Regions from separate parts of the Bariatricus sp. TF06-38A genome, predicted to be linked through region 1. Evidence: predicted binding sites of a transcription regulator. Region 1 holds the regulator's gene; each other region holds the start of a gene.

Region 1 (7,340 bases):
TTTAACCAATTAGCACTTTAATTGAATGAAATACTGTGTTAAAGTCACGAAATGAGGAAAATGGGGTTGACATCGAAGGTATAGTTGTATACAATAATACAAAAATACAGGTCAGGGAGTGACGGTTATGGAAAATAGGAAGGTTTATCTGGATAAGCATACAAATTTATTGCAACTTGAGGAGCATATGTACCCGCTGGTAGACGTGGACACACCGAATGTGTTCCGGAACCTGTTTCATTATGATGAGATTCCGAAGATTGCGTTTAATGATCGTATTGTACCGCACAGTATGCCGGATGAGATCTGGATCACGGATACGACATTCAGGGATGGACAGCAGTCGAGAGCACCCTATTCAACGGATCAGATTGTAACCATTTTCGATTATATGCACAGGCTTGGAGGTCCGCAGGGGAAGATTCGTCAGAGTGAATTTTTCTTATACAGCAAGAAAGACCGGGATGCTGTATATAAATGTATGGAAAGAGGTTATAAGTTCCCGGAGATCACAAGCTGGATCCGTGCAAATAAAAAGGATTTTGAGCTGGTAAAAGATCTGGGAATGAAGGAAACCGGAATTCTGGTAAGCTGTTCGGATTATCATATTTTTTATAAACTGAAGATGACAAGACGAGAGGCGATGGAACATTATCTGTCAGTTATACGTGAATGTCTGGAGACCGGTGTCAGTCCAAGATGTCATCTGGAAGATATTACCAGATCGGATATTTATGGATTTGTCATTCCATTCTGTCTGGAACTGATGCATCTGATGGAAGAATATCAGATTCCGGTGAAGATCCGTGTCTGTGATACAATGGGATACGGAGTCAACTATCCGGGGGCTGTGATTCCTCGTTCCATTCCGGGTATCATTTACGGACTCAGAGTACATGCAGGTGTACCGAGTGAACTGATCGAATTCCACGGACATAATGATTTTTACAAGGCAGTCAACAATTCAACAACGGCCTGGCTTTATGGAGCATGTGGTGTGAACTGTTCCTTGTTTGGAATCGGTGAACGTACCGGCAATACGCCGCTGGAAGCGATGATTTTTGAATATGCGCAGCTTCGCGGAACGCTGGATGGTATGGATACAACGGTGATTACTGAACTGGCAGAATATTATGAAAAAGAGATTGGATACCAGATTCCGCCGCGTACCCCGTTTGTCGGAAAGAATTTCAATGTAACCCGTGCGGGGATCCATGCAGACGGACTGTTAAAGAACGAAGAAATCTACAATGTGTTTGATACCGGCAAGTTTCTGAACCGTCCACCGCTGGTTGCTGTGTCAAATACTTCCGGTCTTGCAGGTATTGCACACTGGATAAATACATATTATCACCTGAAAAATGAGAAACAGGTAGACAAGAATTCCATTTTAGTTGTAGAATTGAAGAAGTGGGTTGACGCGGAATATGAATCCGGCCGTGTGACCGTACTCACAGATCAGGAACTGATCCGGGAGATTGAGAGAATCTGTGACGAAAAGGGGATTACAATCTAACGAAATTCAGGAGAGAGATAAAATGGAAGAGTATTCATTGAGAAGTCAGGTTTTTCAGACCATCAGAGATGACATTCTGAAAGGTAAGTATGAAGAAAATGACGAACTCAGGGAAGCAACATTGGGGAAGGAACTTGGAGTTAGCCGTACACCGGTAAGAGAGGCACTTAGACAGCTGGAACTGGAGGGACTGGTGAACATCATCCCAAATAAAGGAGCTTATGTTACCGGTATTTCCGATAAGGATGTACATGATATTTATATGATTCGTTCCATGCTGGAAGGATTATGCGTCCGTTGGGCAACAGAACATATTACACAGGAGCAGCTGGAAGAATTGGATGAGATCATTCTTTTATCCGAGTATCATATGGATAAAGGACATTCCGATCAGCTGACAGAGCTGGATGGAAGATTCCATCAGATTCTGTATGAGGCATCACAGAGCAGGATTCTGGATCATGTGCTTTCAGATTTTCACAAATATGTACAGCTTGCAAGAAGGACTTCCGTTAAGACAGAAGAGCGTGCGATCAAGTCGATTGGTGAGCATAACGAGATCCTGAATGCCATCAAGGCGAAGGACGCGGAAAAAGCCGGCAATCTGGCAACGATCCATATTATGCATGTTATGGAGAACCTGCATATCGAAGAAAAATAGCCAAAAAGGAGACGAAGTTATGAGTAAAATTCAGATGACGACACCGATTGTTGAGATGGACGGAGATGAGATGACCAGAATTCTCTGGAGGATGATAAAAGATGATCTTCTTCTGCCGTATATCGATCTTAAGACAGATTATTATGATCTTGGATTGGAACACCGCAATGAGACAGATGACCAAGTTACAGTTGATTCGGCTAATGCAACAAAGAAGTACAAAGTAGCAGTCAAATGTGCGACCATTACACCGAATGTGGCAAGAGTAAAAGAATATGGACTCAAAGAGATGTGGAAGAGTCCGAACGGAACAATCCGTGCGATTCTGGATGGAACGGTATTTCGTGCTCCGATCGTGGTAAAAGGAATTGAACCATGTGTAAAGAACTGGAAGAAGCCGATCACGATTGCCCGTCATGCTTATGGGGATGTATATAAAGGAACCGAGATGAAGATTCCGGGACCTGGAAAGGCAGAGCTGGTCTACACGGCACCTGACGGAACAGAGACAAGAGAGCTGATCCATAATTTCGATGGAGCAGGTATTATCCAGGGAATGCACAATATCAATGCATCGATTGAAAGTTTTGCAAGAAGCTGTTTTAGTTATGCACTGGATACAAAGCAGGATCTTTGGTTTGCAACAAAAGATACCATTTCCAAAAAATATGACCATACTTTCAAAGATATCTTCCAGGAGATCTTTGATGCGGAGTATAAGAACCTTTTTGACGAAGCGGGAATTGAATATTTCTACACACTGATCGATGATGCGGTAGCCCGTGTAATGAAGTCAGAGGGTGGTTATATCTGGGCATGTAAGAATTATGACGGGGATGTGATGAGTGATATGGTTTCCTCAGCATTTGGTTCACTTGCCATGATGACATCTGTACTGGTATCACCGGAAGGCTTTTATGAATATGAAGCTGCACATGGAACAGTACAGCGTCATTATTATAAACACCTGAAAGGGGAAGAGACTTCAACAAACTCTGTTGCAACAATTTTTGCATGGACAGGAGCTTTGCGCAAGAGAGGAGAACTGGATGGGAACCAGGAACTGATGGATTTTGCAGACCGTTTGGAAAAAGCAACGATTGATACGATTGAAGAGGGTTATATGACAAAGGATCTGGCAATGATCACAACTCTTCCGGAGGTACATGTACTGAACAGTGAAGGGTTTATTAAAGCGATTGCAGAAAGATTATAAAAAGAGCAGGGAATGCATGAAGGGCGTATCTCTGACAGGAAAATGGGAAGAACCGGCTTATTCAGCTAGTTCTTCCCATTTTTCATAGAGTTCTTCGAGTTCTGCTTCGTTTGCTGCTTTTTCTTTTGCCAGTTCCTGGCATTTAACAGAATTTGTATAGACTTCTTCCTGCATCATCAGTTCATCGATTTTGCCATTACGTGTTTCCAGAACACCGATACGTTCTTCTGTTTTCTTCAGGTCGTTCTGCCTTTTACGGAGACGTGCCTGTTCTTCTTTCTGCTCCTGCCAGCTTAGTTTGGATTCGGAAACCTGCGCCGGTGCGTCTTCGGAAGCAGCTGTGGAAACAGCCGGGGTCAGAAGATCTTTTTTCTCCAGATAATAATCATAGTTGCCGATATAATTTACAAAGGTATTGCCGGTCAGTTCCAGAATACGGGTGGCAGTCTGGTTGATGAAATAACGGTCGTGGGATACATAAAGTATCGTACCGGTATAATCGTTCAGAGCCCGCTCAAGAATTTCCTTGGAAGTGATGTCCAGATGATTGGTTGGCTCATCGAGGATCAGAAAATTTGCATTGGAGAGCATCAGCTTTGCCAGAGATACACGTCCCCTTTCACCACCACTTAAATCACCGATCAGCTTGAAAACATCATCTCCGGTAAAAAGAAAAGCCGCAAGCATGTTCCGGATCTGTGTGTTGGTAAGTGTCGGATAATCATCGGAAATTTCTTCAAAGATCGTCTTATCCATATGAAGGACGTGGTGTTCCTGATCGTAGTAACCAATCTCCACATTGGCACCCAGTGTAAAGGAACCGCTGTCTGCCTGGATCACATTGTTCAGAATCTTGAGAAGCGTAGTTTTTCCGGTTCCGTTGTCGCCAATGATGGCTATATGTTCCCCACGCTTGATCTCGAAACTGATATCGGTGAAAAGTGTCTGTGGCGGAAAGGCTTTGCTTAATCCTTTGACAGAAAGGACATCATTGCCACTGACACGGGAAGGCTCCAGCTTCAGATGGATGTCAGTGTTGATCTCCATCGGTTTGTCTACAAGCGTCATCTTGTCCAACATTTTTTCCCGACTTTCGGCACGCTTGATGGATTTCTCACGGTTAAATGAACGGAGCTTTTCAATCACGGCTTCTTGATGTTTGATCTCACGCTGCTGATTCAAGTATTCTTTTAATCTGGCTTCTCTGAGCTGTTCTTTTTTGACAGCAAAATCAGAATAATTGCCCATATAAGTATGAAGCTGTCCCTGCTCGACTTCAATCACCTTTGTAACCACACGGTTCAGGAAATAGCGGTCGTGGGATACGATAAGAACAGCACCCGGATAATTCAGAAGATAGGTTTCCAGCCATGCGATGGAGTTCATATCCAGGTGGTTTGTTGGTTCATCCAGAAGCAGGACGTCAGGCTTGGTAAGAAGGAGTTTGCCAAGAGATACACGGGTCTTCTGACCACCGGATAAAGAATCTACGGGTTTAGTAAATTCTTCTTCTGTAAATCCGAGACCTTTTAGAACGCCGGTAAGCTCACTTTTATAAGCGTAACCGTCTGCGTGCTCAAATGCAGAAGTCAGTCTCTGATAAGTGGCAAGACGTGCTTCAAGAGCATCTCCGGAAAGAGACGGAAGCTCTATCTCGATTGTACGGATCTGCTTTTCCATCTCAATGACTTCGGCTTTTGCCGTGCGGACTTCTTCATAAATGGTATTGCCGCTTTCCATCTCCTGATGCTGTGCAAGGTAGCCGAGAGTTTTGCCTTTGGTAAGAACAACCGTCCCTGCATCGGGAGAAAGCTGTCCTACGATCATCTTGAGGATCGTGGATTTGCCGGCTCCGTTAAGACCTACAAGAGCAGCTTTTTCATGGTTCTCTATATGAAAGGATCCGTCTTTTACGATGACCTGATCCCCAAAACTTTTTGACAGATTATGACATGCCAGTATCATTTTTATATCCTCCTGTTAAAGTGGCAATTATGTTACTGCTCACAGTAACATAATTATAGCTGAAATACGACAAAAAACAACTATAAAATTTGACTTTTTCACTAGATTCTTATATAATTAAAAATAATGAGTCAAAAAATAGGAAGGTGGAAGTGAAAGTGGCATCAAGAGAAATATCTCAGGCAGTAATAAGGAGACTTCCGCGGTATTATCGTTATTTAGGGGAACTACTGGAGAGCGGAGTCGAACGGATATCATCCAATGAATTAAGTAAAAGAATGAAAGTAACTGCTTCACAGATCCGTCAGGATCTGAATAATTTTGGTGGATTTGGACAGCAGGGATATGGCTATAATGTAAAGTATCTTTATACAGAGATAGGTAAGATCCTTGGACTGAACGAGAAACATAAATTCGTTATCATTGGAGCAGGAAATCTTGGACAGGCACTGGCGAATTATGCAGCATTTGAAAATCGGGGATTTGTTTTAAAAGGGCTGTTTGACGTAAACCCAAGGCTTGCCGGATTGACGATCCGTGGAGTTGAGATCCGTATGATGGATGAATTGAAGGATTTTGTGAAAGAAAACGATATTGAGATCGGGGTTCTTACGATTCCGAAGACAAAAGCAGTAGAGGTTGCCAATCTCCTGGTAGATAATGGAGTTAAGGCTATCTGGAATTTTGCGCATACAGATCTGAATCTGCCGGATAATATTATTGTTGAGAATGTTCATTTGTCTGAAAGTCTGATGAGATTATCTTATAATATCACCAGATACAATGAAGAACATGAAGGAAAGTAGGCAAAGCAGACCAGAAGGCAGAGGTGCAGGAAAATTTTTTCCTGCACCTTTTTGAAAATTAAATGTATGGGAGACCGGATATGAAAGAAATACTGACAGCAGATCAGATGAGAAGATCGGATCAGAGAATGATACAGAAGATGCAGGTCCCGTCCCTTGTCCTGATGGAACGGGCGGCACTTCAGTGTGTGGCTGCGATGAAAGCAGAAGACATAGATTTGTCGAAAGCATTGGTCGTGTGTGGAAGTGGCAATAACGGTGGTGACGGATTCGCAATTGCAAGGATGCTCGTAGAAGAAGGAAATCATCCAGATGTAGTATTGGTCGGAAATTATGACCATCGTAGTGAAGAAACAAAAATCCAGATGAAAATTCTGGAAAATCTGGGAATATCTGTAGGAAACAGTTTGCCACAGAAAGAATATAGTGTTATTATAGATGCCGTATTCGGTATTGGCCTATCCCGTGAAATAAAAGGCAGATACGCAGAGGTGATTGATCAGATGAATCGGATGACTGCCTGTAAGGTGGCAGTCGACACTCCTTCAGGGATCCGTTCGGATGATGGAAAAGTGCTTGGAACGGCATTTAAAGCAGATCTTACAGTGACCTTTGCGTTTCAGAAGATGGGACAGATCCTATATCCGGGATGTGAGTATACAGGAAAGCTTGTTACAGCGCCGATCGGAATTACCAGACCGGAGTTTTTTGCGGAAGAAGAAATCTGCATGGCACTTGAAAAATCCGATGTGCCGGCAATGCTGCCGCAAAGGAAACCGGATTCTAATAAAGGGACTTATGGAAAGGTTCTGATGATTACCGGAAGCAAAGGAATGTCCGGTGCAGCATATTTAAGTGCCAGGGCAGCATATCTTTCGGGAGCAGGTCTTGTCCGGATTTATACGGAGGAAAGTAACCGGGCAATCTTACAGGAACTTTTACCGGAGGCGGTAATGACGACCTATTCTCTGGATGAGACAGAATCATTTGAAGAACTTCCGGATTTGCTGGAATGGGCGGATGTGCTCTGTATTGGATGCGGACTCGGTATGGGACCGCATTCGGAGGAATTACTGAAAAAGGTGCTTGAGAATAATAAAACCCCGGCTGTTATTGATGCGGACGGACTGAACCTTCTGGCAAAGACCGATGAGTGGGGGACCGAACAGATTCGGA
Region 2 (7,340 bases), on a different contig from region 1:
GCGCAATCTGTGGTTCACTCCGGACTTGCCTACCGGATTTTGCAGAAGTGCGCCTAACTCTTTTAAAGATGCCTCCGGATATGTAAGTCTTGTAAGGGCCATGTCCTTCAATCCTTCCGGCAGCTTATCGAGTCCTTTTGTTTCCTCAATATACCTTATATCGTCAATCTGCTTTACAGCAGCGGAAACCGTTTTATTGATATTCGCAGTCTCGCAGTTCACTTTTCGATTCACCGTATTCCTCATATCTTTCAATATACGGATATTCTCCAACTCCATCAGTGACTGATGTGCCTCCATCACATTCAGCACATCCACGATCTGAGCTCCTTCTTTCAGATAAACCACAAATGATTTCTTCCTTGATACAATCTTTGCGTCCAGAGCAAAACATCTCATTATCTTCTGAATCTGCTGCGCTTTTCCCATCGACGCACAGACAATTTCAAAATGATAGGACTTCTCCGGGTCGCTCATGGATCCCGATGCAAGAAAAACGCCACGCAGGAAAGACCGCTTACAGCAAGTCTCCTGAATCACGACATTCTTTACTACAGAAAGCTCTTCTTCCACGTCTCCATAAGGATTGAGCAGTTTTGCCGCCTGAAGCACCCTGATAGCATCTTCGTGTTTTTTTACAACTATATAATAGTAGCTGCTGCCTTTTTCCCGGTTCACCCGAATAGCGATATCAACCACTATATTAAACGTTCTTCTCAATAAAGTAAAGCTTTTTCTTGCAACTGCCAGATTTTCCGTATGAATCTTAAGTGCTGCATGACCTCTGCTGTCGATCATGACAGCCCCGCACATGCTGATGATCGCTGCAAGTTCTGCAATCTGGCAATGTCTTGCAGGACTTAGCTGACGCGATATTTCTTCTTTAATATTTCCAGAAAAAGACATACTATCACCTATTTTGCTTTCGTAATTGCATCTTTCTCGATATCACGATGCTCTTTTCTTACACCATACTCTTTCTCTGCCACAGACAGCCGTTCATACAACTCATTGGCAAGTGTCACGGAGCGGTGTTTTCCGCCGGTACATCCGATTGCGATCACAAGCTGGTTCTTTCCTTCTGCAACATAGTTCGGAATCAGGAACTCAACCATGTCGACCAGCTTCTTCAGGAATTCTTTTGAAATATCGTTATTCATCACGTAATCCCTGACCGGCTTGTCATTGCCACTCTGCGGGCGAAGTTCATCAATATAATACGGATTCGGAAGGAATCTGACATCAAATACCAGGTCTGCATCACTCGGAATTCCATATTTAAATCCGAAAGATAACACAGTAATGTACAGATTCTTGTATTCTTTATTCTCGGCAAAAATACGGTTCAGTTCACTGCGCAGCTCCCTGGTCAGCATCCGGCTTGTATCCAGGATATAATCTGCCCTTTCTTTTAAAAAGGCAATTTTCTTACGTTCTTTGGCAATCCCGTTCTCAATTCTGCCGCCCTTTGAGAGTGGGTGGTTCCTTCTTGTCTCTTTATATCTTTTCACCAGTGTATCATCATTCGATTCAAGGAAAAGAATCTCCAGTGGTATCTTGGCTTTTTCAAGTTCGTCCAGAACCTGGTCCAGTGCACGCAGATTCTGTCCACTGCGAATATCAAGTCCCAAAGCGATTTTCGTGATCTCACCATTTGGAACGATCAAAAGTTCTGTCAGTTTTGTCATTAAAGGAATTGGCATATTATCCACACAGAAATATCCCATGTCTTCCATCATTTTCAAAGTTGTACTTTTCCCTGCTCCGGACATTCCCGTTACAATTACGAATCTCATCCCTAAAATTCTCCTATTTGTTTCACTTCCGGTTCCATCGTAACACCGGTATCTTCTTTCACTTTCGCTGTTACCTGCCGGATCAGCTCCATCACATCAGCCGCCGTCGCATTTCCTTTATTGATCACAAATCCACTGTGTTTTTCAGAAACCTGTGCTCCACCTACTGTAAATCCTTTCAGACCACTGTCCTGGATCAGTTTTCCTGCAAAATATCCTTCCGGACGCTTAAAGGTGCTGCCTGCACTCGGATACTCCAGCGGCTGCTTCGATACCCGCTTCTGACGGAGGTCATCCATCTGCGCTTTTATTTCTTCTTTTTTGCCTTCTGTAAGCGAAATCACGGCACCCAAAACGATATATCTTTTCTCCGGGATAATGCTTGTACGGTATCCGAGTCCCAGTTTTTCTGCCGGAAGCTCCATGATCTCGCCCTCTTCTGTCATAACCCTGACACTCGTCAGTACATCCTTCATCTCTCCACCATACGCACCGGCGTTCATCACAACCGCTCCGCCAAGCGTTCCCGGAATACCTGCTGCGAACTCAAATCCGGTCAGTGCTGCATCAAGTGCTGCATTTGCAATCTGCGCAAGCGAACATCCTGCCTGCGCCGTGATCTGATTTCCTTCTACCTGAAATGTTCCCATACTCTTATAAAGCTGGATGATCGCTCCTCTGAAGCCTTTGTCTCCAACCAGAAGGTTGCTTCCATTTCCTACTATATATATAGGTATCGAAAATTCCCGGCACACCCGAATTGTCTCTGCCAGTTCCTTTTCATTCGATGGCATGATAAAATAATCTGCCGGGCCACCGATCCGGAAGGTTGTATGCTTCTTCATCGGTTCATCCTTCTGTATTTTGGCTGCATCGACCACATTATACAAACATGTCTCAAAATTCTGTTCCATTCTCTTCTCCTAGTATCTATAAATATTCTATGCCATTCTTCTTTTTTTATTTAACAGGAAATTGCCATTGGACCTCCCGCCAAATAGAAGTTACTACGTACCAAAGCACGTTTTAATATCATCCTCATATGACGTAAGTGCAAAAATAAATTTTGACACTTACATCATATGATACACCAAAAAATATGCAAGTTCAACGCGCTCTTGCAAAATTAAGTGAAATGCGATATAGTAAGGCATAACATAGAAATTTTATCAATATTTTCAAAAAGGAGTGATTTTTAACTGTGGACTCGAGTGTCTCGCAAATACTTATTTTGCTAGTCCTGCTGCTCTTATCCGGCATATTTTCGTCAGCCGAGACAGCACTTACAACCTACAACAAAATCCGGATGCGTGCCCTTGCAGACGAGGGTAACAAGCGTGCCAGCACCGTACTTGCCGTAACTGAGAATTCAGGTAAAATGCTTAGCGCGATCCTCATCGGCAACAACATTGTTAATACTGCGGTAGCTTCCCTTGCCACCACAATCGCATACCGCCTTGGTGGAACCGCCGTCGCGATCGCAAGTGGGCTTATGACGCTTCTCATCATCCTTTTCGGAGAGATTACTCCGAAGACGATGGCAACCATTCATGCTGAGAAGATGTCTCTTTTCTACGCACCGGTTATCAATATTTTCATGAAGATCATGACTCCGTTTATCTTCATTGTAAACGGTCTCTCCACCGGTCTTCTGATGCTTCTTCGCATCGATCCGAATGCCAAAGACAATACCATGACCGAAGCTGAACTCCGAAGTGTGGTAAATGTCAGCCATCAGGACGGCGTGATCGAATCAGATGAAAAAGAGATGATCTACAATGTGTTTGATCTCGGTGATGCCATTGCCAAAGACGTCATGGTTCCCCGTGTCAACGTAACTTTTGCTGATATTGACAGCAGTTACGACGAACTGATCGACCTGTTCCGGGAAGACAAATTCACCCGTCTTCCGGTTTACCAGGAGACAAAAGATAATGTTGTCGGAACGATCAATATGAAAGATCTTCTTCTTTACGACAGCAAGAAAAGTGAGTTCCAGATTAAAGACATTCTCCGTGAAGCCTACTTCACTTATGAATACAAGAGCATTTCCGAGCTTCTTGTTGAAATGCGCCAGGCCTCTTTCAATATCGCAATTGTCCTGGATGAATACGGTGAAACATCCGGTCTGATCACCCTGGAAGATATCCTTGAAGAGATTGTTGGCGAAATCCACGATGAATATGATGAGAATGAAGAAGAAAATATCAAAGCGGTAGGCAAACACGAATATATTATTGAAGGTTCTACCAATCTTGACGATCTCAATGATTCCCTGGATCTGAATCTGGAATCGGAAGATTATGATTCTCTCGGAGGCTTTATCATCGAAAAGCTGGATCGTCTTCCAAAAGCCGGTGACTCTGTTTCCACCGAAGACGGAATCCGTATGGTCGTAGAAAAGCTCGATAAAAACCGGATTGAGACAGTTCATCTGTATCTTCCGGAGAATTACCGCGAACATACGTCTGACTCGTTGGAAACTGACGACTAAGCAGACCTCCCGGGAAGAAATCCTGACAGATTTTTTCTTTATATTTTGCAGGATATACAATAATTTCAGGGCAGCCCAAAGTGGACTGCCTTTTTCTTTTTCGGATTTCGTTATTTTTTAAACAATTTTTTTAAGAAATATTGGTTTTTTATTGATTTTATTGCGTAATTATGTATAATTATGGTAAATGGGTGAAGAATTTTACTTCATCAGATGATAAAATCTGCGCTCACAGCTTTTATCATTTAACCATTTAACTAGAATTAGGAGAAAGAGGTTAATTGCAATGGCAGAAATCAATTTAAGCAAGTATGGTATTACTGGAACAACAGAAATCGTGCACAACCCTTCTTACGAATTACTGTTTGAAGAAGAAACAAAAGCAGGTCTTGAGGGATTTGAAAAAGGTCAGGTCAGCGAACTCGGTGCTGTGAACGTAATGACAGGTGTATACACCGGACGTTCCCCTAAAGACAAATTCATCGTAGTTGATGAAAACTCTAAAGACACTGTATGGTGGACTTCAGACGAATATAAGAATGACAACCATCCGGCTTCACAGGAAGCATGGGAAGCTGTAAAGGAGATCGCCAAGAAAGAACTTTCTAACAAGAAACTTTATGTTGTAGATGCATTCTGCGGCGCTAACAAAGATACACGTATGGCAATCCGTTTCATCGTCGAAGTTGCCTGGCAGGCTCATTTTGTAACAAACATGTTCATCAAACCAACAGCTGAAGAACTTGAGAACTTCGAACCAGACTTTGTAGTATACAACGCTTCTAAAGCAAAAGTTGAAAACTACAAAGAACTTGGACTTAACTCTGAAACAGCTGTTTTATTCAATATCACAAGCAAAGAACAGGTTATCGTTAATACATGGTACGGCGGAGAGATGAAGAAAGGTATGTTCTCTATGATGAACTACTACCTCCCACTCAAGGGAATCGCTGCTATGCACTGCTCAGCAAACACTGATCTGAACGGCGAAAACACAGCTATCTTCTTCGGACTTTCAGGAACAGGTAAGACAACACTTTCTACAGATCCTAAGCGTCTCCTGATCGGTGATGACGAACACGGCTGGGATGACAACGGAGTATTCAACTTTGAAGGTGGATGCTACGCTAAGGTTATCAACCTTGACAAAGAATCTGAACCAGATATCTACAATGCAATCAGACGTGACGCTCTTCTTGAGAACGTAACTCTTGATGCAGAAGGAAAAATTGATTTCGCTGATAAGAGTGTAACAGAAAATACACGTGTATCTTATCCGATTAACCACATTGAAAATATTGTACGTCCGGTTTCTTCTGCACCGGCAGCTAAGAATGTAATCTTCCTGTCTGCAGATGCTTTCGGAGTACTTCCGCCGGTATCTGTACTGACTCCGGAACAGACACAGTACTACTTCCTGTCTGGATTCACAGCTAAACTTGCCGGTACAGAACGTGGAATCACAGAACCTACACCAACATTCTCTGCTTGCTTCGGACAGGCATTCCTTGAACTGCATCCGACAAAATATGCAGAAGAACTTGTTAAGAAGATGGAAAAGAGCGGAGCAAAAGCTTACCTCGTTAACACAGGATGGAACGGAACAGGAAAACGTATCTCTATCAAGGATACTCGTGGTATCATCGATGCAATCCTGAACGGAGACATCTTAAATGCACCGACCAAGAAGATTCCTTACTTCAACTTTGAAGTACCTACAGAACTTCCGGGAGTTGATTCAGGAATCCTTGATCCTCGTGACACATATGCTGATGCTTCTGAATGGGAAGAAAAAGCTAAGGATCTTGCTGCAAGATTCGTTAAGAACTTCGCTAAATATGAAGGAAATGCTGCTGGTAAAGCACTTGTATCTGCTGGACCGCAGGCTTAAATGCGAAATTAGAAGATGGATGTGGGAGAGTTTCTCCTGCATCCATTTTTTTGTGTATACGATGAGCCAAGTGCAGATTTGTGCTTGCACAAGGATCTGCATTTGGCGAATGTACATCATCGAGCTGTCAAGCGAGATGGTGTACAAAGTATACCAATCGAGTAGGCGTCAGCTTACTCGATTGTGCGAAGGGACGATGGAGAGGCTGCAATAACCTCTCCCTCTGGTTTTTCAAGACAAAACAGAATGGAATGATTTATAAGAAACAGAACCCACAGCCATCTTCGGGCTGTGGGTTCTGTTGACTGTTGAAGTTTGTTGGTTGCAGATATTCCTTTCGTACTTTTAAAGTATGACGATAGTGTAATATCAACTACATGTATTTACGTAAAATAATTTTTTTCTGCAGTATATTTCTACTTCTCTTCTGGGGGAAGTTCTTCACCGGCTAGTTTTAAGATGTTGCTGATCTCATCTTCGGTGATGCCGGCGAATTCTTCCAGCTCGTCTACGCTGACTTTTCGGCCGAGTTCATCGGAAAGTTTTTTGATCTGTTCATCAAGGTCGTTGACTTTTTCTACCATGCGGTTATCTTGTTTTTTAGTCTCTTCCTGAGATTCAAGAAGTGCCTGCATGCTTTCTTTTGCCATGCTTAAAAGGGCTTCGGTATCATCTGCATGGTCTTCCATGGCGAGCATGAGTCCCATGTTGCCTTCCTGGACGAGATCTCCGATGTAGATATCTGCCCTGTGCATCTCTTTTGCCATGGTGAGGATTGCCGGTAGGAGTTCTTTTAATGGATCCCCATCTCTTAATCCTTTCAGATCCTGCTCGTAAAGGTTTAAATAATTCTGTTCTTCCTGGGTATATCGGATCGGTTCTTCGGTGTTTTCTGCATTTTTGATCGAACCACCGGCTTTGACGTAGCCTTTTACGATTACTTTCTTGGAAAGAAGATAATCAAATACAAGCTCCATCTGTTCTGCTGATAAATTGTCTTCTGCGAAGTAAGCTTCGACTGTGGCTTTGTCTGTGATGTTATTTTGGCTTTCACACAGGGTAAGGATCCCTGCAAGTTTTTCACGAAATTCTAATCTTTCTGCCATATTTTGATTCTCCCGATTCTATAATGTATGAATATATTTTTCTTGTTCTTCCG
Region 3 (7,340 bases), on a different contig from region 1:
AAAATAAGGACGATAAATAATACAGTGAGCGCAGAAGGGAAAGATATTTTTTTCTTTTTCATAATCAGTATCTCCGTTTCCTATTTGGTATTTACTCATTTGCAAAGATTTTTACAAGTTCTACAATGACACGGACAGCTGCTTCCATACCTTCGATGGTGACGTGCTCCAGTGGTCCGTGATATCCGTGTCCGCCTGTTCCAAGGTTCGGGCAAGGAAGACCTTTAAAGGAAAGCTTGCAGCCGTCTGTACCTCCGCGGATTGGAGAAATATCCTCCGGAACATTTGCTTTCGCACAGGCCTCTCTAGCATAATCAATCAGATACATGTGATCTTTGATGATACATTCCATGTTCTGGTATTCATCGGTAAGTGTCAGTGTGACTGTACCCTCGCCCCAGAGCTCATTTAAGATCTTTTCGATATGGCGGAGCGTATTGCGGCGGGCTTCAAAGCTTGCGCTGTCGTGGTCGCGGATGATGTATTCGGATACGGCATGTCCTTCATCTCCGTGTATGCTCAGAAGATGGTAGAATCCTTCATACTGTTCGGTATGACGCGGAATCTCGAATCTTGGGAGCATATTGTTGATATCTGCGGCAATGAGAACGGCATTGATCATCACATCTTTTGCAGAACCCGGATGTACATTTTTGCCATTGATCTCAAATTTTGCTTCGCATGCATTGAAGTTCTGATACTGGATCTCGCCTTCGCCGTCCCCGTCCAGCGTATAGGCAACCTCCGCGTCAAAAGTATCAAAATCAAAATGTGCAGCGCCGCTGCCACATTCTTCGTCCGGTGTAAATGCGACACTGATCTGTCCGTGTGGAATCTTTTCTGTGATCAGGATCTCAAGAAGCTGCATGATCTCAGCAATACCGGCTTTGTCGTCAACTCCGAGGATGGTATTTCCATCGGAAGTGATGAGTGTACGTCCCTTTAATCCTTTCAGATGCGGGAAATCTTTGGTTGTAAGAACCCGTCCACTGTCTCCGAGAACGAGATCACATCCGTCATAATCTGGTGTACAGACCGGATGGATTTCTGCCTCGCAAAATTCTGGTACAGTATCCATATGTGCGATAAGTCCAAGCTTTTTCTTATTTTCATATCCTGGTGTTGCTGCAAGGATTCCATAAACGAAGCATTTATCGTCCAGAACAACCTTGTCAAGTCCGAGTTCTTTCAGTTCATCAGCAAGGATTCTTGCAAGATCAAACTGACACTGAGAGGTTGGAACTGTATCGCTGTTTTCATCGCATGGTGTTTTGATTGCGATGTATTTGAGTAACCTTTTTTCTACTTTCATTTGTATTCTCCTTCCACATATTTGTCATACGGATGACTCCGTGGCTTGTGTTTTTATGCTATCATTTTATCCGGGTAAATCAGAAAAGACAAAAGAGGTGCGTTTTATTGACACGAAAAAATCAGACGTGTTATTATTGAAAAAAGAGAAAAAATATGGTGCATACTAGAAAATTGGGGAAATGCGTTAAAATTTATGCACATATCATAAAAAAATTGATTTAAAGGAAAGAAAATTGGTATGAATGTAGATGAGAAGGTAGGGCGTAATATTAGAAAATACCGGATGGCATATAATATGACGCTGAAAGAACTTGCTGTAAGACTGCATAAGAGTGTGTCGACAGTTTCTAAATACGAAAAAGGGGATATTTCATTGGATATTTCGACATTTCTTGAATTGTCTAAGATTTTTAAGGTGTCACCTCTTGCAATTATCGGAGATGAGATTGCTGAGGAAGAGGAAGAATGTACTTATGCGGAGACAATTGAAAAATTGTACATGTACAGCTATGACGGGATTGGAAAAGTAATTGTCAAAAGTTTGATTGAACAGCAGGCGGTGGAAGGAAAGAATAACAAATATAAAGTGCATTTGTTTAATGATGTAAGTGAGGTCAAAGAACCGGGGGAATGTGGCGGACTTTATACTGGTGAGTATGAAAAGGAAGGATTTATCGGAACCTATATGCTTCATAACCAGGCTCTGAAATCAGAACATATCATGATCTCCTGTGTAAATAATCTGGTGAATCCGGGACAGCAGCTGGCACTGGTGTCCGGTCTCTCTAATTATACGATGCTTCCGGTGACCTTTAAAGCAGTGATTTCGGAAAAAGAAATTGTAAATAAAGAAAAGCTTATGAATCTTCTTGCATTTAACAAAGAAGATCTTAAACTAATGAAGCAGATGAATTATCTTACTATACAAAATATGAGATAAAGAAGGATAAAAAAGATGACAAAGAAACAGAGAACATTGGAAGTAATAGAACGCTTAAGAAAGGAATATCCGGATGCAGACTGTACTCTGGATTATGATCAGGCATGGAAACTTCTGGTCAGTGTGCGTCTTGCGGCACAGTGTACGGATGCAAGGGTAAATGTAGTCGTAGAAGGTTTATTTGCAAAATATCCGACAGTAGAGGCACTTGCAGAAGCAGATGTAAATAATATCGAAGAGATTGTACGTCCTTGTGGGCTTGGGAAAAGTAAGGCACGGGATATCAGTGCCTGTATGAAGATGCTTCGGGATGAGTATGGCGGAAAGATTCCGAAGGATTTTAATGCGATCTTAAAGCTGCCAGGTGTTGGGAGAAAGAGCGCGAACCTGATCATGGGAGATGTATTTGGTGAGCCTGCGATCGTAACGGATACCCATTGTATCCGTCTGGTGAACCGTATTGGACTGGTAGACGGGATTAAGGATCCGAAGAAAGTAGAGATGGAACTCTGGAAGCTGGTTCCGCCGGAGGAAGGAAGCGATTTCTGTCACAGACTGGTGTACCACGGAAGAGAAGTTTGTACGGCAAGGACGAAGCCGCACTGTGACAGATGCTGTCTGGCGGATATCTGTAAGAAGGTTGGGGTAGAAAAATAAATGCAATATACAATTCCGGATTATTATAAAGAGTTCACCTGCATAGCAGACAAATGTGAAGATACCTGTTGTGCAGGGTGGAAGATTGTAATTGACAAAAAATCACTGAATAAATATAAGCATGTGAAAGGAAAATTCCGGTTTACGATGTTGAAATCCGTGGACTGGATCCGTGGCATTTTCAGGCAGGATAAAGAAAAGAGATGTGCATTTTTAAATGACTGTAATCTGTGTGAGATGTATGCGAATCTCGGAGAGAAAAGTCTGTGTAAAACCTGCCGCCTGTATCCGAGACATGTCGAGGAGTTTGAGGATGTACGGGAGATTACCCTGTCGGTATCCTGTCCGGAGGTGGCAAGGATTTTGATGGAGAAGAAAGAGCCGGTCCGTTTTCTTACTTATGAAAAAGAAGGAGAAGAGGAATACGAGGAATTTGATCCGTTTCTGTATTCTATGCTTGTAGATGCGAGAGATGCAATGCTTGGAATTCTGCAGGAGCGGGAGCATTCATTAAAAATAAGAGTGGGACTGATTCTTGGAATGGCGCATGATCTGCAGGGCAGATTTAACCGGGAACAGTTATTTTCCTGCGAGGAAGTCATTGAACGTTATCAGACAAAGAGTGCCAGAAAGTTTGTACGGAAACTTTGGAAAGAAGAAAAGCCGTCTGTGCAGGAAAGATGGGAGATGGCGCATAAGATGTTCCGGGAACTTTATGAATTGGAACTTCTACGTGAGGACTGGGATATGCTTCTGATGGAGAGCGAAGAACTTCTGTATTCACATGGAGCAGATGCGTATAAAGGAATCTCGTCTGACTTTAAGCGGTGGGCGAAGGAAGAGAGCAATATCCAGATCCAGGCAGAGCAGCTGCTGGTGTATTTCATTTTCACTTATTTCTGTGGCGCAGTTTATGATGGAAGGATTTATGCGAAGGTGCAGATGGCAGTAATAAGTACTTTCCATATTTATGAGCTGTGGAAAGCACGGTGGATAAAAAATGAAGGAGAGCTTACACCAGAAGAGATCGTAGAGCTGGTGTACCGGTATTCGCGGGAGATTGAGCATTCTGATAAGAATCTGGAGCAGATGGAAAAGATGATGCTGCGGGACAGGCTGCCGTGGTATAGGGGATAATAAATAGATGCCTGCACGATTTTTGATGCATTTGAATAAGAATTTTTGTTAAAAAGGGCGTATGAAAAATGATTTCTCATTTTTCATACGCCCTTATAATTTTAGTCTCTATGCATAGAGAACTTATCCATATCGTAATTCTTCAGATTATCAAGAATTCCACGATCGTCAGCCTGAGAGATCAAGGCATCACGGTTCTTCTTGGAAGTCATCTGGTCATTGAATGAACTTGGACCGCCGACACATCCGCCGTCACATGCCATACCTTCGATGAAGTCTTCCGGAAGACGTCCAACCTTCATGAGAAGGAGGGCTTTCTTACATTCCTGAGAACCATTTGCACGACAGACTTTCGCATCGATGCAGTTGTCAGATTCTTTCAGACTTTCCAGAACAGCTGCTGTTACACCACCGGAATTTGCAAAGCGTTTTCCGAAGGTAGAAGCGGTCTGGTTGTCGTTCGGACAGGCCTCGAGTTCAACGTCTTTTGCTTTCATGATCGCACGGATCTCGCTGTATGTAAGAACATAATCTGCATTTCCTTCGATCTGCTGATCGACAACTTCAGATTTCTTAGCAAGGCAAGGTCCGATAAATACAGTGATCGCTTCCGGATCCTGTGCTTTGATCATACGGGAAATTGCACACATCGGAGAAACAGTTGTTGAAATATTGTCAGCAAGCTGTGGGTAATGCAGGCGAACCATATTTACAAATGCAGGGCAGCAGGAGGTTACTTTTTTCTGTCCTTCTTTGTAAGCTTCGGCCCATTCTTCAGCTTCGTAAGCAGCAGTCATATCTCCACCGAGTCCTACATCGTAGAAATCTACGAATCCGAGCTCTTTCATTGCTTTGCGCCAGCTTTCCATGGTAATGTCAGCACCAAACTGACCTTCTGTGGCAGGAGCAGCCATTGCGTAGATGTGTTTGCCTTCTCTTAAAGCATTGATTACCGGAACAATAAATGTTTTGGAAGCAATTGCACCGAATGGACAGCTGTGGATACATTTACCGCAGCGTATACATTTGTTTTTGTCGATTATGGAAATGCCATGCTCGTCGTAGGTGATCGCATCGACCGGACAACTGAATTTACACGGACGTTTTAAATGTGCAATGGCATTGTACGGACAGGCTTTGGCGCACTGACCACATTCTTTACATTTGGATGCGTCAATGTGGGAACGGTAATGTCCCGGTTCAATTGCTCCAAACTTACAGGCATTGATACATGCCTTTCCAAGACAGTTCTGACAGTTCTCTGTTACTGTGTAGCTGGAGATCGGACAGTCTTCGCAGGCAGAAGAAATAACCTGAATGATATTGCCATCATCTTCCGGTCCCGGAGCTTTGCCTTCTGCGAGGCGGATTCTCTGGCGGATGATCTCACGCTCTTTGTAGATACAGCAGCGGAACTGCGGTGTCGGTCCCGGAATAAGCTTCAGCGGGAGGTGATCACGCTGTTCTTCAAGTTCACCTGCAAAAGCAAGCTTTGCTACTTCGAACAGTACGTCATGTTTGATTTTGATTACGTTTCCATCAGCATTCATAATTAACCCTCTCTTCTCTAAATTGTTAAAAATTTCACTCTTCCTTTATTATAATTGAAACTACTATAAATGGAAAGAAGATTTCATGTTTTTAATGAGAAACATAGCGTAGAAGTTTGATGAGAAGTATGTTATGATGAACATGCTATGTTGGGAAATATAGTGTGCCGCATATTTGGGGAAATAAGAGGCACCGGTATGAAAGAGAGGAAAGAAAATTGAAAGAGAAGAACAAAGCAAAAAACATATTGAAAGAGTATGCAACGATCACGGTAGGAATGTTTATTGTATCGGCATCAGTGTATTATCTGATGATGCCGAATTCCTTTGTTGTGGGAAGTATTTCGGGACTTGTCATGGTTCTGGCAAATTTTATTCTGCTGAAGGTTTCGACGATGACGATGATTCTAAATGTAGCACTTCTGATCATAGGGATTGTGTTTGTCGGAAAAGAATTCGGAGGTAAGACGGTCATTACATCTTTAATGCTCCCGGTTTATCTGCGTATTTTTGAAACAGTGACACCAGATGTTCCGCCGCTCACGGATGATATGTTTATCAATATGCTGTGCCATATTCTGGTGATCAGCATCGGACAGGCGATTTTGTTTAATGTCAATGCATCTTCTGGTGGGCTTGATGTTGTTGCAAAAGTTTTAAATAAATATTTGCATTTTGAAATTGGAAAGAGTCTTACGATCGCAGGATTTGTGACCGCTGCGACGTCTATCCTTGTCTACGACAGAAAGACACTGGTAGTGAGCCTTCTGGGAACTTATCTTTATGGGATTGTTCTGGATAATTTTATCGATGGTTTCAGTATCCGTAAGAGGGTGTGTATCCTGTCAAAGAAATATCCGGAGATCCAGCAGTTTGTTGTACATGAGCTGCACAGAGGGGCGACTCTTTATCCGGCAGTCGGAGGACTGGGCAATCAGGAACAGACAGAAGTGGTTACAATTCTGGAAAAGAGTGAATATGCAAAGCTTCTTGCATTTATCCATGAGACAGACCAGAGTGCGTTTGTTACGGTATCAACTGTCAGTGAGGTAATCGGAGAGTGGAATAAACATAAAAAGAACCGTTTGAGAAAAGCGGAGTAGTCGAGGAAATTTATGAGAGAAACAGTATTATTATTTAATATAAAAGATAAGAAGCGTGCGCAGGAGCTGCAGATGATCTGTATGTCACTCAGGATTCGGGTGCGGCTGATAAAAAAAGAAGAGTATTTTCAGACGGTTGGTGTACTTGCCGGAATGAAAGAAGCGTCAGAGACAGACAGGATTTATGAGGGTGAAGAGCTGGCAGATGAGATGATGGTATTTGCCGGAGTGACAGGCAGCCATCTGGATCAGATTTTATTTATGATGCGAAAGAAGGGTATGAAACGTATTGATTATAAAGCGGTTCTGACAGACACAAACAGTCAGTGGACTGTGCCGGAACTTTTTAAAGAACTGGAAAAGGAGCATGCAGCAATGCATCAGTCCTGATTTCAAGAAAAATCACATTTTTCCCATAGACAGAACAAATTTTTCGGGTAGACTACCATTTGTGAAAATTTGCGAAAGGTGATGGGAGATGTCAAAAAAGGTGAAGATAATCGGATGTGTAGCGGTACTTGCGGCCGGACTTACAGGCAGTGCACAGGATCTGAATGAAAATGATGTTCTTGCCGAATCCGACTCCTTTTCTTAGGTTGCTTTTCAAAAGTTTACGGGTTATAATGGTCAGAGAATGGA

The links. The regulator Rex, encoded in region 1, represses fermentation and respiration genes when NADH is low (regulators of the CRP and FNR family bind a similar motif). The targets are predictions, from matches to a motif close to ATTGTTAANTANTTAACAAT.
Region 2: pckA (phosphoenolpyruvate carboxykinase (ATP)) is a predicted target of Rex. The motif match lies at 4,397-4,416, and genes of this name have one in related genera.
Region 3: PG418_RS08690 (4Fe-4S dicluster domain-containing protein) is a predicted target of Rex. The motif match lies at 5,620-5,639, and genes of this name have one in related genera.

Annotation. Positions count from the first base shown of each region.
Region 1 is NZ_JAQFCE010000003.1:246,829-254,168, forward strand. Features, by position in the region: gene PG418_RS05010 (hydroxymethylglutaryl-CoA lyase-like TIM-barrel protein) at 128-1,516, shown strand; gene PG418_RS05015 (GntR family transcriptional regulator) at 1,539-2,177, shown strand; gene PG418_RS05020 (NADP-dependent isocitrate dehydrogenase) at 2,197-3,393, shown strand; gene PG418_RS05025 (ABC-F family ATP-binding cassette domain-containing protein) at 3,451-5,358, opposite strand; gene PG418_RS05030 (redox-sensing transcriptional repressor Rex) at 5,517-6,164, shown strand; gene PG418_RS05035 (NAD(P)H-hydrate dehydratase) at 6,245-7,340, shown strand, end outside.
Region 2 is NZ_JAQFCE010000007.1:37,952-45,291, reverse strand. Features, by position in the region: gene whiA (DNA-binding protein WhiA) at 1-906, opposite strand, end outside; gene rapZ (RNase adapter RapZ) at 915-1,796, opposite strand; gene murB (UDP-N-acetylmuramate dehydrogenase) at 1,799-2,710, opposite strand; gene PG418_RS07700 (HlyC/CorC family transporter) at 2,998-4,290, shown strand; gene pckA (phosphoenolpyruvate carboxykinase (ATP)) at 4,577-6,181, shown strand; gene PG418_RS07690 (hypothetical protein) at 6,598-7,287, opposite strand.
Region 3 is NZ_JAQFCE010000008.1:98,587-105,926, forward strand. Features, by position in the region: gene PG418_RS08665 (YfcC family protein) at 1-62, opposite strand, end outside; gene pepT (peptidase T) at 92-1,312, opposite strand; gene PG418_RS08675 (helix-turn-helix domain-containing protein) at 1,553-2,254, shown strand; gene PG418_RS08680 (endonuclease III domain-containing protein) at 2,270-2,911, shown strand; gene fliB (flagellin lysine-N-methylase) at 2,912-4,048, shown strand; gene PG418_RS08690 (4Fe-4S dicluster domain-containing protein) at 4,150-5,598, opposite strand; gene PG418_RS08695 (YitT family protein) at 5,817-6,701, shown strand; gene PG418_RS08700 (DUF3783 domain-containing protein) at 6,714-7,091, shown strand.